Regions from separate parts of the Brucella sp. GW823-FHT04E01 genome, predicted to be linked through region 3. Evidence: predicted binding sites of a transcription regulator. Region 3 holds the regulator's gene; each other region holds the start of a gene.

Region 1 (4,384 bases), on a different contig from region 3:
ATTGCTTCCGATTCTCCGCAAGGGCCCTGCTCGAGGATGGTGGCGTGAAAGCAGGTAGCCCCTCCGTCCGAAAAGAAATCAGACGGGAATTGAACTGACGACTGATAGGATATGCAGTTTGAAAAGCGGCACCAGCCCAAGGTGAAGTTCGCCTTTTGGAGCCCCTTTGTGTGCCTCGCCTAAAACAGTGAAAGCTGTTTGCCTCCCTTTTCGACCGGTTCGAACAGATCGGTGCGCAACTGAAGGCGACGCGCATTGAAACCGAGCTTGCGTGCTGTGATCTCGAAACGGCGTCCGATCTGCCATGCATAGGGACCTGTGCCGCGCATGCGCTTGCCCCATTCGGCATCGTAATCCTTGCCGTCGCGCATGGAGCGCACCAGCGACATGACATGACGATAGCGATCCGGGTAATTGCGCAGCAGCCAATCCTTGAACAATGGGGCTACTTCGAGCGGCAGGCGCAGCAGAACATAACCCGCCTCGCGCGCGCCCTGCGCATAGGCTGCATCCAGAATGCGCTCAATCTCGTGATCGTTGATACCCGGAATGACCGGCCCCATCATGACGGACGCTGGAATACCCGCATCGGCCAGCTTACGGATGGCCTGAAGCCGCAGTGTCGGCGTCGAGGCGCGCGGCTCCATCGTGCGAGACAGATGAGCATCGAGCGTCGTGACTGACAAGGCGACCTTGGCCAGCCCTTTCTCGGCCATGCGGCTTAGAATATCGACGTCACGCACCACCAGGGCGGATTTCGTCACGATGCCGACCGGATGATTGGCAGCCTCCAGCACTTCGAGAATTTCGCGCATGATGCGCCATTTCTTCTCGACCGGCTGATAGGGATCTGTATTGGTGCCGATGGCGATGGTCCTCGGCTGATAATTGGGCTTGGCGAGCTCGCGCTCCAGAAGGCGCGCTGCATCCGGCTTCGCGAACAGGCGGGATTCGAAATCGAGACCGGCAGAAAGCCCCATGTAACTATGGGTCGGACGGGCAAAGCAATAGATGCAACCGTGCTCGCAACCGCGATAGGGATTGATCGAGCGGTCGAAATTGATGTCGGGTGAATCATTGCGGGTGATGATCGTGCGCGGCTTTTCGATCTGCACGTCGGTCTTGAACGGCGGCAGTTCCTCAAGCGTGGTCCAGCCGTCATCGAAATCATGCCGCGTCGTCGGCTCGAAGCGTCCGGTCGGGTTGATGCCCGCGCCGCGTCCGCGCCTGCGAGCATGATCGATGCGCAGGCCTGCCTCACCGATCATCGCATTGGCGTGATCCGCGCGTCCACTACCGAAGGCAGCCATGTCGGCCTGCTTGATGATATCTGCCTGCTGGATCACTTCCATTTTCGTCTCCCTGAATGGAAACATCTGGCGTTGTGCAGCCACGGCGAAAGCAAACCGGGGAACAGGAGCCCCCTTCAGGGCTGAAAACTGTTCTGTTGCGCGTGCCGTGTTGCCATGCGATTCTGTTCTGATGAATCTATTCCTATCGCAAGATTTAGAACAAAGCAAGAACATATGTGCAGCAGCTTTCCGTTCACGCGTTCTTGATATATGAAACGCGCATGTTGTCCGTGGTCATCGAAACCCTGAATTCAGAAAGAGCACTGGCCCACACGCTTTCGGCTTTGGTGCCGGCTGTTGTGGAGGGGTTGCTGCGCCGTGTTACGGTCGTCGACCGGGGGTCATCGGACGAAACCGCTCTCGTCGCGCTCGGTGCCGGCTGTAGCTTTTATGCCGAAATGGATATTGAGGCGGCGCTCGCAGAAATCCGCACGCCGTGGGTACTGTTGCTGAAACCGGGCGCTATTCCGCAGGAAGGATGGGAGGAAGTCCTCCGCCGCCACATGGATAATGATGGGAGTACTGCGCGCTTTTCACTGCCGGAAGATAGCGGCTTCGGCACGGTCCGTAAAATCTTCGGCCACAAGGCGACGCTCGATGCCGGGCTTCTGGTTCGGTTGGATCTTTTGAAGCCGCTGTTGCTCGACGGCGTGGCGTTTGATCTGCTTCCACAGCACTTGCGGCCGGTCCGTCTCAAACACCCCATTCTGCCGCCCGACGAAGACTGAACAAAACAAAAAGGCGAAGCTGGAAGCTTCGCCCTTTTCGTCAGACATGCTGACCGGATTAGTTCTGGCCGGATTAGTTCTGGCCGGATTAGTTCTGGTAAGAGGAAGGCGAAGCATCGCCAAAGCGATGAGCCGAACCGTCCTGATAGACCGGAGCCTTGATCGAAGCAGGAGCCGTGTAGTCGAGCTTCTGGCTCTGCGTTGCAACCGGCGTACGGTCGTTTGCATAGAGATCGGCAGGTTCGCCGACATGCGGGTTTTCAGCGAAAGCAGCACCGGCGCTAAGGGCAACGGCAACAGCAGCAAGAGCAAACTTTTTCATTTTCGTAATCCTTAAAATCGCCCCTTCGGATGGCATAGAAGCCTTTCCGGGGCTCCCGGGTGGCACTATGCCATCCATCGGGGAGATAACTGGGGAAGCTGAATGATTGGGAGGAATATCCAGCTTGGGAATTCATCGGGGCGTCATCCGCTGGGAGGCTTTTGACGACGTCCTGCGCCTAAGTTTTCGGAAAACTTAGTTCTGGTAGCTCGAAGGCGATGCGTCACCGAAGCGATGAGCCGAACCGTCCTGGAATGAGGACTGGCTGATCGAAGCGGGAGCGGTGTAGTCGACCTTCTGGGAAGCAACCGGGGTGCGGTCGTTTGCATAAAGATCGGCAGGTTCGCCAACGCGGGGGTTTTCAGCAAAGGCAGCACCGGCGCTAAGAGCGAGGGCAGCGGCAGCAAGAACAATCTTTTTCATTTTCCTATCTCCTTGGAAAGTGGAGCGGCGTTTTGTTCGTCGTTCCGATGCAGCTGAAATGGGTGACAGTGGGTAAAAGTTCCAGTCACGAAAATGTTTTCTTAATCACACATTCGTGCAGCCAATTTTATGGAATGTAGATAATTTATGAGAAATAACTAAATATAATCAATAAGTTATATTATATATCAGTATTCACGAAACTGTTGTAAAAGGCATTTTGTTCAAAAAGAGCGAACAGTCTGTCCCAATATATTGTCCAATGAGAGTGAACAATAGGGCGATTTTTCAGACTCTCGGTTGGGAGGCCGTTCAGAAACTACTTTTGGGAGGGAGCCGTTTGGGTTGCGATGACGAACCAGTCGGGTCGTTCGGCCAAGAGAAGTGCTGCTGCCCGCTCTGTGGCGGCCATATCCTCGTAGATCGCATAACAGGTTGCACCTGAGCCTGACATCTGCGCGTAAAGCGATCCGCTTGCGCGAAGCAGGTCAAGTTTGTCACCGATCTGGGGGGCAAGTTTTAGGGCCGGAGGCAGAAGATCGTTGCGGGTTGTCTGCAGATAGGCGCAAAGGGGGGCGATATCTGCATGGGAGCCAAGGTTCAGCGCTGGATGGTCGCGTTTGTCGAGTGCGCGAAAGACATCCGGCGTTGCAACAGCGGTTCCATCATTGACGAGGAGCATCGGCAAGGCTGGAAATCCGACAACCGGGTTCAGGTCTTCACCGATGCCGCGCGCGGCAAGCGGCGTGCCCTTGGATGCGCCATGCAGGCACATGGGCAGATCGGCGCCAAGGGTAAGCCCCATCGCGGCGAGTTGCTCTAAACCGAGATCGAGCCCCCACAATTCATCGAGTGCGAGCAGCGTTGCTGCAGCATCGCTCGATCCGCCGCCTATACCCGACGCAATCGGAAGGTTCTTTTCCAAATGAACGGCGACGGGCGGCAATGCCCTTTGCGCATGATCACGCAAGGCCTCGCGTGCCTTGAGAACCAGATTGCCACCATCGAGCGGCATGCCTTTTGCGAAAGGGCCGCTGACCGTGAAGCTATCCTTTTCGGCGTGCTCGATGCGGATGATGTCGCCATAGCGCGCAAAGACCACCAGCATATCGAGCAGATGATAGCCATCGTCACGACGCCCTGTAACATGCAGTGCGAGATTGATCTTGGCCGGGGCCAGACGCGTCACCGCATGTGCGGACCCGGCATTCGCGGGCGTTTCGGTTGTCGGAAAAAGGGTCATTTCTGGCTACGGACCGGGAATAGCGCATTTCCAGCAAAAGTGTGAAACGGTTTTGCGTGAGGCAAATGCTATGAAACAAATAGTTGGAGCGGCTCCGACGATATTGTTAAAATTGGAACCGCTCTTCAGAAAACATGGCATCCGGTTGCGGCGAGCAACCGCACCACTTCGTTGGCAACCTCTCTTACAAGACAGGTCAGTCCTTCTTGACGTAATATTCGCCGGTTTTAGGGTCCTGCACCAACGTGCCTTGAGCCCGGTTCTGCGCTTCCTTTTCTGCCTGACGCACACGCTGGGACACGCGCGAAGCTTCACG
Region 2 (4,384 bases), on a different contig from region 3:
GGTCAAGGCGTTGAGCCTTTCACGCGCAAGGCGCAGGAAAACCTTGTCGCTGCGCAAGGGCTGGCCGGTTTCGATGTGGATATGACGCACTTCGCCATCGACACGGAAGAAGAAGGCCTCAATCAGAAGCGCGCCTTTTCCCTCCGGTTCAAGCTGCGTAAAAAGCTCCTGCGCCAGTTCCTGCAAGATGCGTTCGACCAGTTCCATTGCGGTAACCGGCTCTGACAGGCGGCGCTCGACGGCACTGAGCGGCATGATGCGCAAGGGGGAAATCGGCGCGCGCTCGCGCCGCGCCAGCCGGTCAAGCCTGGTGGCAAGATCGGTGCCGAAGCGGGCGGTGAGTGCGGCGCGCGGAAGCCCCATCACATCACCAATGCGTTTCAATCCGGCGCGCTTGAGGCCGGTTTCGGCAGCTTGCGCCAGTTCAAGCGCGGAGAGCGGCAGGCGGGGAAGCAGCCGGTCGGCCTCCGCCCTGCTGAAGACACCGCCCTTCGTTCCCCGTGCCAGAAGCCGCGCGGCAAAACTGTTATCGGCAACCGCCGCCTGTACGCCAAGCCCGGCTCGTTCCAGACGCCGGATTGCATCGGCACGCATGGCGTCGAGCCCGCCAAAAAGATGCGCGCAGCCGGTTATGTCGAGCATCAGCCCATGCGGCTCATCGAAGGCGACAAGCGGCGTGTAGCGCTCGCACCAATGGGCAAAACGCTTGAGTAATGCCGCATCATGTTCCGGTGCTGCCGTTGCCACTTCAAGCCTTTCCACGCGGGCGCGCGCATCCGTTAGCGCCATGCCGGGAAAAAGGCCGAGCTTTGCCGCTCCGGCATCCACTGCTGTCAGGCGCAGCGCATTGGTCGTGCGTTCGGTCACAACCAAAGGCAGGTGCGGTTTACCATCAGGCGGAGTGCTGCTGCGAAGCCGGTCGGTCGGCAGAAACGGAAACCAGAGGGCGAGAAACAGACGTTCTGCCATCCCGTTCGTTAGCACCAAATTCCTGGGTTTCATTGTTCCATTCCATGATCCATTGCCCGCATGTGCCGTGGCGATTGCGTTCCAGAACCGCCGAAAAGACAGGCTTGCCGGGTGCGTTCGCTCCACTTGAACGGGACGGCGCGGGCGCCACCCGCCAGCGGCTGACGGCAGCGCTTTGCACAGCCGTCCGGTGGCTCCGGAGCAGGATGACGGGCAGCTGCGCGGTTTCGGTTGCCAGAAGCAGACGACGCGAAGCGGTCAGGTCGAGGCATTTCGGCTGGCCTGTCACCGAGGCGACAACACCGGAAACAAGATGCGAAGCCTTGCCGCCGCTTCCGGCTTCCAGCGCATCGTTTGCCGCCTTCAGGACATCCTGTGCCGTGGGGCAGCGCACGATCAGAAGTCGCGACGGATCGATCCCGAAGGCATGAAGTCCCGGCGGATAAAGCCCGCCATATTCACTTGCAGCGCTTTCTTCCTCGATCCAGATAATCGGGCGACGAGGCTCTGCGGCGCGTTCTGCCGCACGGGCGGCAAAGGCTAGCGCAAAGCCGGTCGCGGCCATATGCGCGCCGGGGTTTTCGGCAAAAACCTCATGCAGCGCGTCGCCTGCAAGGCCATGCGGAAAGGCGGCATCCGCCCCGGCAAGGCCGAGCGTGAAACTGCGCGCCCGCCCGAAGCCCGTTTGCCCCTGATTTGCAAAACTGCCTTGCGGATCGTTGCCTTCAATGGTCGTAACCATGCGCCGCAGCGCCGCGATGTCGATGCCGCTCACGTCTAGATTCCATCTTTTTGTTCTCTATATGTTCCAGTATTGAATCGAGCGAGGCAAGAGTCAAGCGGGATCAGAAATCAGTCCAGTGGACTGATTTCCTTGCGTAGGCGTTTCACACTTTTCGGGATACGCTCTATCATCGCGATAGTGGTTTTGGATTAGGCGGCGTCCCTGAAAGGCACGCCTGCCAGTTGCGCCAGATGGCCGGGAAGGTCGGTGCCTGCACCAGCCGCATTGATCGTGTCGAAATAATCATGCCAGCCGGTGGCGGTGATTCCGGCAATCAGCATGTCGAGAGCTGCTTCATCCGGGAAACGCCAGATGGCGAAGAAGCTCTGGCTGGGCGCAAAAGACTTTGTCGCGTCGACGGGACCCAATGCCAAAGCCTCGATACCGAGCGCGCCAAGCCCGCCCATACCCGCGCCGACTTTCTCAAAGAAGGACTGCCTGCCTTCAGCATCAAGCGCGTGCCAGCTCGATTTCGGGGAATAAAGCTCGGCGAGGTAATAGGTCATGTCATATCCCTTAGGGTTTCATTGATCTTGAAAGAGCGACCGGCATCGGTGCGGCTCCAGATGCGGCGCAACAAGGTGCTGAGAAGCTGCTGTTCACCTGATGAGAGATCGCTCATCAGGCTTGCAATCCATGCGGTATGTTGTTCGAAAAGCTGTTGCGCCAGCAGCATCCCTTCGGATGTCAGCCGGACAGTCAGTTTGCGGCGGTCCTCGCTATCCGCGTGACGCTTGAGGAAACCATCGCGCTCCAGCCCGTCCAGCAGGCCGGTGATGGTGGCGCGCGTTACGCCTGCGCGTTCTGAAAGCTCGTGCGGCGAGAGGCCGTCGGGCGCATTGTGCAGCAGAAACAGCAGGACGAACTTGCCCTCCGAAAGCTTGTGCGGAGCTAGCCGGTTGGCGCAATCCCGGTCAATGGCCGCAGCAAGTGACAAAACTTCAAAGCAGGCTTTCAGCGCGTCGGTGGACGGGCTGTGCCGGCGTTCCATTTCGCCCAGAAGGGCGTGGTGCTTTTGCTCGATTATTTCCATACGGCGACTTATAGTATGGCACCATACTAAATGCAAGTGACTTTGATTGCTTGAGCAGGAACAGTGGAGAGCTTGATCGATGGGTATATACGGTTTATATATGATCCGTATATGAACTATATGGTCTGGACAATACTATGGGTATCGTGAAAATCGGCGACGAGCTGCATGAGGAACTGCGCAAGGCGAGTGACGTCATGTGCCGGTCGATCAATGCGCAGGCTGAATACTGGATGAAGATCGGCATGCTGGCACAAGCCCATCCCGACCTGTCGTTCAACGAGATCGTGCAGATGCAGTTGCGCGCAGCACGGGTCGAGCTGCCGGTTCTGCCCGTTCTTACTGTGCAGTCGTCATGACCAAAACCCCTGCCGAAGTGGAGAAAATGGCGACATCCGGCGCGCTGCTTGCCTCTGTTTTTGCGCTTCTCGACCGCACGCCGCTGGCGGGCATGACCACGATGCAGGTCAATGATCTGGTCGAGGATTATATCACCCGCGAATTGCAGGCGCGGCCAGCCAGCAAGGGGCAATATGACTATCCCTATGTGCTGAACAGTTCCAAGAACGAAGTCGTCTGCCACGGCATGCCGTCGGATGACGAGATCATTAAAAACGGCGAGATCATCAACTTCGATATCACGCTGGAAAAGGACGGCTATATCGCTGATTCCAGCAAGACCTATATGGTCGGTGACGTTGCTCCCTTTGCCTCACGGCTGGTCCGTGTGACCTATGAGGCCTTGTGGAAGGGGATTGCTGCCGTGCGACCCGGCGCGACGCTGGGCGATATCGGCCATGCCATCGAGCGTCACGCCAAGCGGCATGATTACAGCATCGTGCGGGAATATTGCGGCCACGGTATCGGTCGCGAGATGCACGAGGAACCGCAGGTTCTGCATTTCGGCAAGCCGGGCACCGGCGTTCGTCTGCGCGAAGGCATGGTGTTCACCATCGAGCCGATGCTCAATCAGGGAACGGCCAAGGTGAAGACAGAAAAGGACGGCTGGACGGTGGTAACGCGCGACGGAAAGCTGTCAGCGCAGTTCGAGCATACGGTCGCAGTCACCGCGAATGGCGTGCGGGTGCTGACTTTGCGTCCCGGTGAAGAAAAGATGCTTGCTGGTATAAAACACGCCGCTTGATCTCATGCGATCTTGCCTGCCATCCAGAGCACAAAGACAATTGTTCCTCTCTAAAAACAAAAGCCCGCCGGAAGGCGGGCTTTTGTCCGGATTGGATATGCTTATTTGCGGTCGCGTGCAGCCAATGTGCGCAGACGAAGCGCGTTGAGCTTGATGAAGCCTGCTGCGTCCTTCTGGTCGTAAGCACCCTGATCGTCTTCGAAGGTGACGAGCTTGTCGGAATAGAGCGACTTGTCCGATTCGCGGCCGATCACCATCACATTGCCCTTGTAGAGCTTGAGCGTGACTTCGCCTTCAACATGGCGCTGGCTGTGATCGATTGCCGCCTGCAGCATTTCGCGTTCCGGCGAGAACCAGAAGCCGTAATAGATCAGTTCCGCATAGCGCGGCATCAGCTCATCTTTCAGGTGCGCCGCACCGCTGTCGAGCGTGATCGATTCGATGGCGCGGTGTG
Region 3 (4,384 bases):
TGACACGCCTTCCTTTCAGGGAGCGCCGGAATTTCTGACGGCAGCTCGCAACGCTTGCAGTCTCCCGGCTCTGCGCAAGGATTTTCTGTTCGATACCTATCAGGTACACGAAGCCCGTAGTTGGGGTGCAGATTGCATTCTGATCATTCTTGCAAGCGTCGACGATGATCTTGCAAAGGCGTTGGAAGAAACCGCGTTCGAGCTTGGCATGGATGCACTCATCGAAGTGCATGACGAAGCCGAGATGGAACGCGCACTAAAGCTTTCATCGCGTCTGCTCGGCGTCAACAATCGCAATTTGCGTACATTTGAGGTCGATCTGGCCGTTTCGGAACGGCTGTCAAAAATGGCGCCATCCGATCGCGTTCTGGTCGGTGAAAGCGGCATATTCACACACGAAGATTGCCTGCGTCTGGAAAAGTCTGGAATCGGGACATTCCTCATCGGAGAGAGCCTGATGCGGCAGGCCGATGTTGCAGCGGCTACCCGTGAACTGCTGACTGGCAAGGCTTGATCGATGCCATCCAAACTCACCCATATCGACCAGACCGGCACTGCCAATATGGTGGATGTTGGTGCCAAGGACGAGACTGAGCGTCAAGCTGTGGCCGAAGGGGCAGTCAGAATGAAGCCGGAAACACTGGCGCTCATTCTGGAAGGCAACGCCGCGAAAGGTGATGTCATTGGTGCTGCGCGTCTGGCTGGCATCATGGCGGCCAAAAAGACCGCCGATCTGATTCCCCTATGCCATCCGCTGATGCTGACCAAAGTAGCCGTCGAAATCGAGCCGGATCAGACATTGCCCGGTTTGCGCGTTCGTGCGCTGGCCAAGCTCAAGGGGCGCACCGGCGTGGAAATGGAAGCCCTCACCGCCGTTTCTGTCACATGTCTTACGATCTATGACATGGCCAAAGCCGTCGACAAACATATGGAGATCGGCGGTATCCGCGTTACCGAAAAGAGCGGCGGCAAATCAGGTGACTGGAAAGCATAAACCGCTAGACTTTGCTCTGGATCAACTCGTCTGGACAGATTCTGTGGTCTAGACGGGTCAACAATTCAGTTCGAGAGGAAACGCCATGTCCCTTCTCCCGGTCGATGAAGCACTGGCCCGCATCCTGAAATCCGCAGAACCGCACGGTAAAGAGCAGGTCGCATTGTCAGATGCAGGTGGGCGCGTGGTTGCAACACCTGTTTTGGCACATTTTCTGCAGCCGCCGTTCGACGGATCGGCCATGGACGGTTACGCCCTGATCGCGCCAGACAACATCTCATATCCCGTCGAGTTCGACATCATCGGCGAGTCGGCTGCAGGAAATCGTTTCGAAGGTGAACCGGGAACTGGTCAGGCGGTCCGGATTTTCACCGGCGCGCCACTGCCCAAAGGCACGGACACGATCGTTATTCAGGAGCACACTGAGCGTTCGGGTAACCGGCTAACCGTTCACGAAGGCATAGAACCGGGACGACATATACGCCGCGCAGGCCTCGATTTTTCACCCGATAGCATCGTCATTCCCAGCGGGCGGGCGCTGGATGCTGCGGCCCTGTCGCTGGCAGCGGCCAGTGGCAATGCGAAAATCGACGTGTTTCAAAAGCCCAAAATAGCAATCATTGCGACCGGCGATGAACTGGTTCCACCGGGCGAAACACCCGGAAAAGACCAGATTGTTGCATCGAACAGCGTTGGAATCGCCGAGATAGTAAGGCGAGCCGGCGGAGCGCCACATGATAAAGGGATCATTCCGGATGATCCTGCCAAAATCAAACAGGCAATAGCAGACAGCCTGCAAAGCGGCATCGACATTCTGGTGACAATCGGTGGCGCTTCCGTCGGTGACCGGGATTTTGTGCATGGAGCACTGCAGAAACAGGGCGTCAATCTCGACTTCTGGAAGATCGCCATGCGGCCCGGCAAGCCCCTGATGTATGGGCGCATCGAAGCGAACGGCAAGATCGTGCATGTCATCGGCCTACCGGGCAATCCCGTTTCGAGCTTGGTATGCAGCCTCGTTTTTCTCCGTCCGCTCGTCGCCAAGCTTGCCGGAACGAACCTCGATGCCGATATCCGACCTGCAAAGCTGGGCACTGACCTGCCTGCGAATGACCACCGCCGCGATTATATCCGGGCCACAATCGAATCAAACCCTGATGGAACGCTGACCGCAAAGCCGTTTCCGGTCCAAGATTCGTCCATGCTTTCAGCTCTCGTCGGTTCAAAAGCGCTTCTCATCAGGGATGAAAACGCTCCTGCTGCCACTGCTGGCGATGATTGTCGCGTTCTCATGCTGTAGATCGAGCGCAATTCTCGGCCTCACTAAAGCTTGAGAAAACAGACCTAAGTCATCATAAAATATATGTTATTCGAAGCAGCATCTGACATGCCGTGCCCGTGATGGTCTTGCCCTGAAGTATTCCGTTCAATCTCACCCTGAGCGTTAATGGTTTTAAAACCATTGCAGAACAAGACTGGAACATATAGTGTTCGTTCTGGTTTTGTTTTTCTCGATTCTTGGCCGGGAGGGTGTCGCGCATGTTAACCCGTAAACAGCACGAGCTTCTGCTGTTCATTCATGAACGTCTAAAAGAAACGGGCATTCCCCCGTCTTTCGATGAAATGAAGGAAGCGCTCGATCTGGCTTCAAAATCGGGTATCCATCGTCTGATCACCGCCCTTGAGGAGCGTGGATTTATTCGCCGTCTGCCGAACAGGGCGCGTGCGCTTGAGGTGTTACGTCTGCCGGATTCCATCGCTCCGGGCCTCAATGCACAAAAGAAGTTCGCTCCCAGCGTTATCGAAGGCAGCCTGGGCAAAACGCCTCCGCCACCGGCACGCCCCGCCCCCGTGGCTACCAATGACGACACGTCTGGAACTGTGTCCGTACCGGTCATGGGGCGAATTGCTGCGGGTGTACCGATTTCAGCAATCCAGAATCAGACACACTCCCTCAGCCTTCCGCCCGAAATGATCGGTGCGGGCGAGCACTACGCGCTTGAGGTCAGAGGTGATTCAATGATCGACGCCGGCATTTTCGACGGTGATACCGTCATCATTAAACGCGGTGATTCAGCAAACCCCGGCGAAATCGTGGTGGCACTTGTCGATGACGAGGAAGCGACTTTGAAGCGCTTTCGCCGCAAGGGTGCATCCATCGCTTTGGAAGCCGCAAACCCGGCATACGAAACTAGAATATTTGGCCCGGATCGCGTTCGTGTGCAGGGCAAGCTTGTGGGCCTGATCCGCCGCTACTAGATCGTAGTGTAGCCGGTTTTGGAGATAAGCTCCGAGTTCAAACAATGGAGCGGTTCCAGTTAAGAACAGAAACGTGGAACCGCTCTTTATTTAGTTGCAGCGCGTTGGTTCATCGCTAACACCTGATGAACAAACTCCGGCATTTTGAGCGGAGTGGGATTTTGGTTTGTACTCGCGCTCGGACAAGCCACGTGCTGGACGCGAATGGATGCGGTGCAGATGCCAGGGACGACTTGGCGCATCAATTGCATAGGTAATTCGGTCCTCCGGCTGCAATTCAGATGTTTGCTGGCTCATCCCGGGCTTTGCGACGTCGTAGGTGTCGCCCGGTACAGCTCTGAAAGATCGATTTTGATCTGGCCTTTCTCCGAGCCTGATCTCGACGGCTCCCTTTAGTGCCAGTTCCTGCTTGCTGATACTCAGGATAGTGGAACGTTCGCACGCCAGATCTTTGCCGGAAACGGCGAGAATAACCACATCGCCGATATTGCAGGCTATTTCCAGCATCGCGACATCTGCGGTGTAGGCTAGTGTACGACCATTACGCAGACTGATCGTGCAAAGTCCATCTTCGCATTCGAACCCGTCCCCATCAGTTCGCTTTTTGTTTTTGCCGGATGGCGGCGCAATGAACTCTTCCACCAGATAAGCGGTTTTCCAATTGTCGATTGTGAACTGTGACGGTCGGCTTCGATTGACTGCGAACTTCCCGTCCGCGAGCCGAACCCCCACCAGTTTGGCATCTTCCGAGATCACGATGTCAGGAAAGGGCTCCCTGACGAAAGCAGCAAACCCTAGAACGATGAACGGCAGCGCCAACACCTTCAATCTGGTCGACAGAACAACAACCAGAACGAGCGCAATGGTCCAGAGAACGATAGTGAGTGCGGGCATGGCCCCAGGATTACCGTCTGGTGACCACTTTGCAACAAAGGCAGCAATGTGCCTGACTGCGAAAATGCCCCAGCCCATTATCTGCAAAGGCACCCAGTCCAGTTGCAATGGCATCAGCACAAGACCAAAGACGGCAAACGGCATCACGAGAAGAGCTATTACAGGCTCAGCGAGGACATTTCCTACCAAGCCGAACGGCGCTGTATTGTTGAAGTGATAAGCTGCAAAAATCCCGCT

What was found. The regulator LexA, encoded in region 3, represses DNA repair genes until DNA is damaged. The targets are predictions, from matches to a motif close to TGTTCNNNNTGTGTTCNG.
Positions count from the first base shown of each region.
Region 1: a site for LexA is predicted at 1,508-1,525, ahead of AC1RHM_RS15810 (PA0069 family radical SAM protein). Genes of this name have one in related genera too.
Region 2: a site for LexA is predicted at 1,763-1,780, ahead of AC1RHM_RS17690 (ImuA family protein). Genes of this name have one in related genera too.

Region 1 covers NZ_JBXAIK010000004.1:130,312-134,695, reverse strand. Annotated here, with positions in the region: gene AC1RHM_RS15810 (PA0069 family radical SAM protein) at 180-1,352, opposite strand; gene AC1RHM_RS15805 (glycosyltransferase family protein) at 1,574-2,080, shown strand; gene AC1RHM_RS15800 (hypothetical protein) at 2,169-2,402, opposite strand; gene AC1RHM_RS15795 (hypothetical protein) at 2,598-2,825, opposite strand; gene AC1RHM_RS15790 (4-(cytidine 5'-diphospho)-2-C-methyl-D-erythritol kinase) at 3,145-4,068, opposite strand; gene AC1RHM_RS15785 (membrane protein) at 4,265-4,384, opposite strand, start outside.
Region 2 covers NZ_JBXAIK010000004.1:540,150-544,533, reverse strand. Annotated here, with positions in the region: gene AC1RHM_RS17695 (Y-family DNA polymerase) at 1-957, opposite strand, end outside; gene AC1RHM_RS17690 (ImuA family protein) at 893-1,744, opposite strand; gene AC1RHM_RS17685 (DUF6616 family protein) at 1,903-2,259, opposite strand; gene AC1RHM_RS17680 (MarR family winged helix-turn-helix transcriptional regulator) at 2,256-2,786, opposite strand; gene AC1RHM_RS17675 (ParD-like family protein) at 2,924-3,145, shown strand; gene map (type I methionyl aminopeptidase) at 3,142-3,930, shown strand; gene AC1RHM_RS17665 (argininosuccinate synthase) at 4,032-4,384, opposite strand, start outside.
Region 3 covers NZ_JBXAIK010000001.1:368,531-372,914, forward strand. Annotated here, with positions in the region: gene trpC (indole-3-glycerol phosphate synthase TrpC) at 1-514, shown strand, start outside; gene moaC (cyclic pyranopterin monophosphate synthase MoaC) at 518-994, shown strand; gene AC1RHM_RS01915 (molybdopterin molybdotransferase MoeA) at 1,080-2,294, shown strand; gene lexA (transcriptional repressor LexA) at 2,534-3,253, shown strand; gene AC1RHM_RS01925 (ComEC/Rec2 family competence protein) at 3,344-4,384, opposite strand, start outside.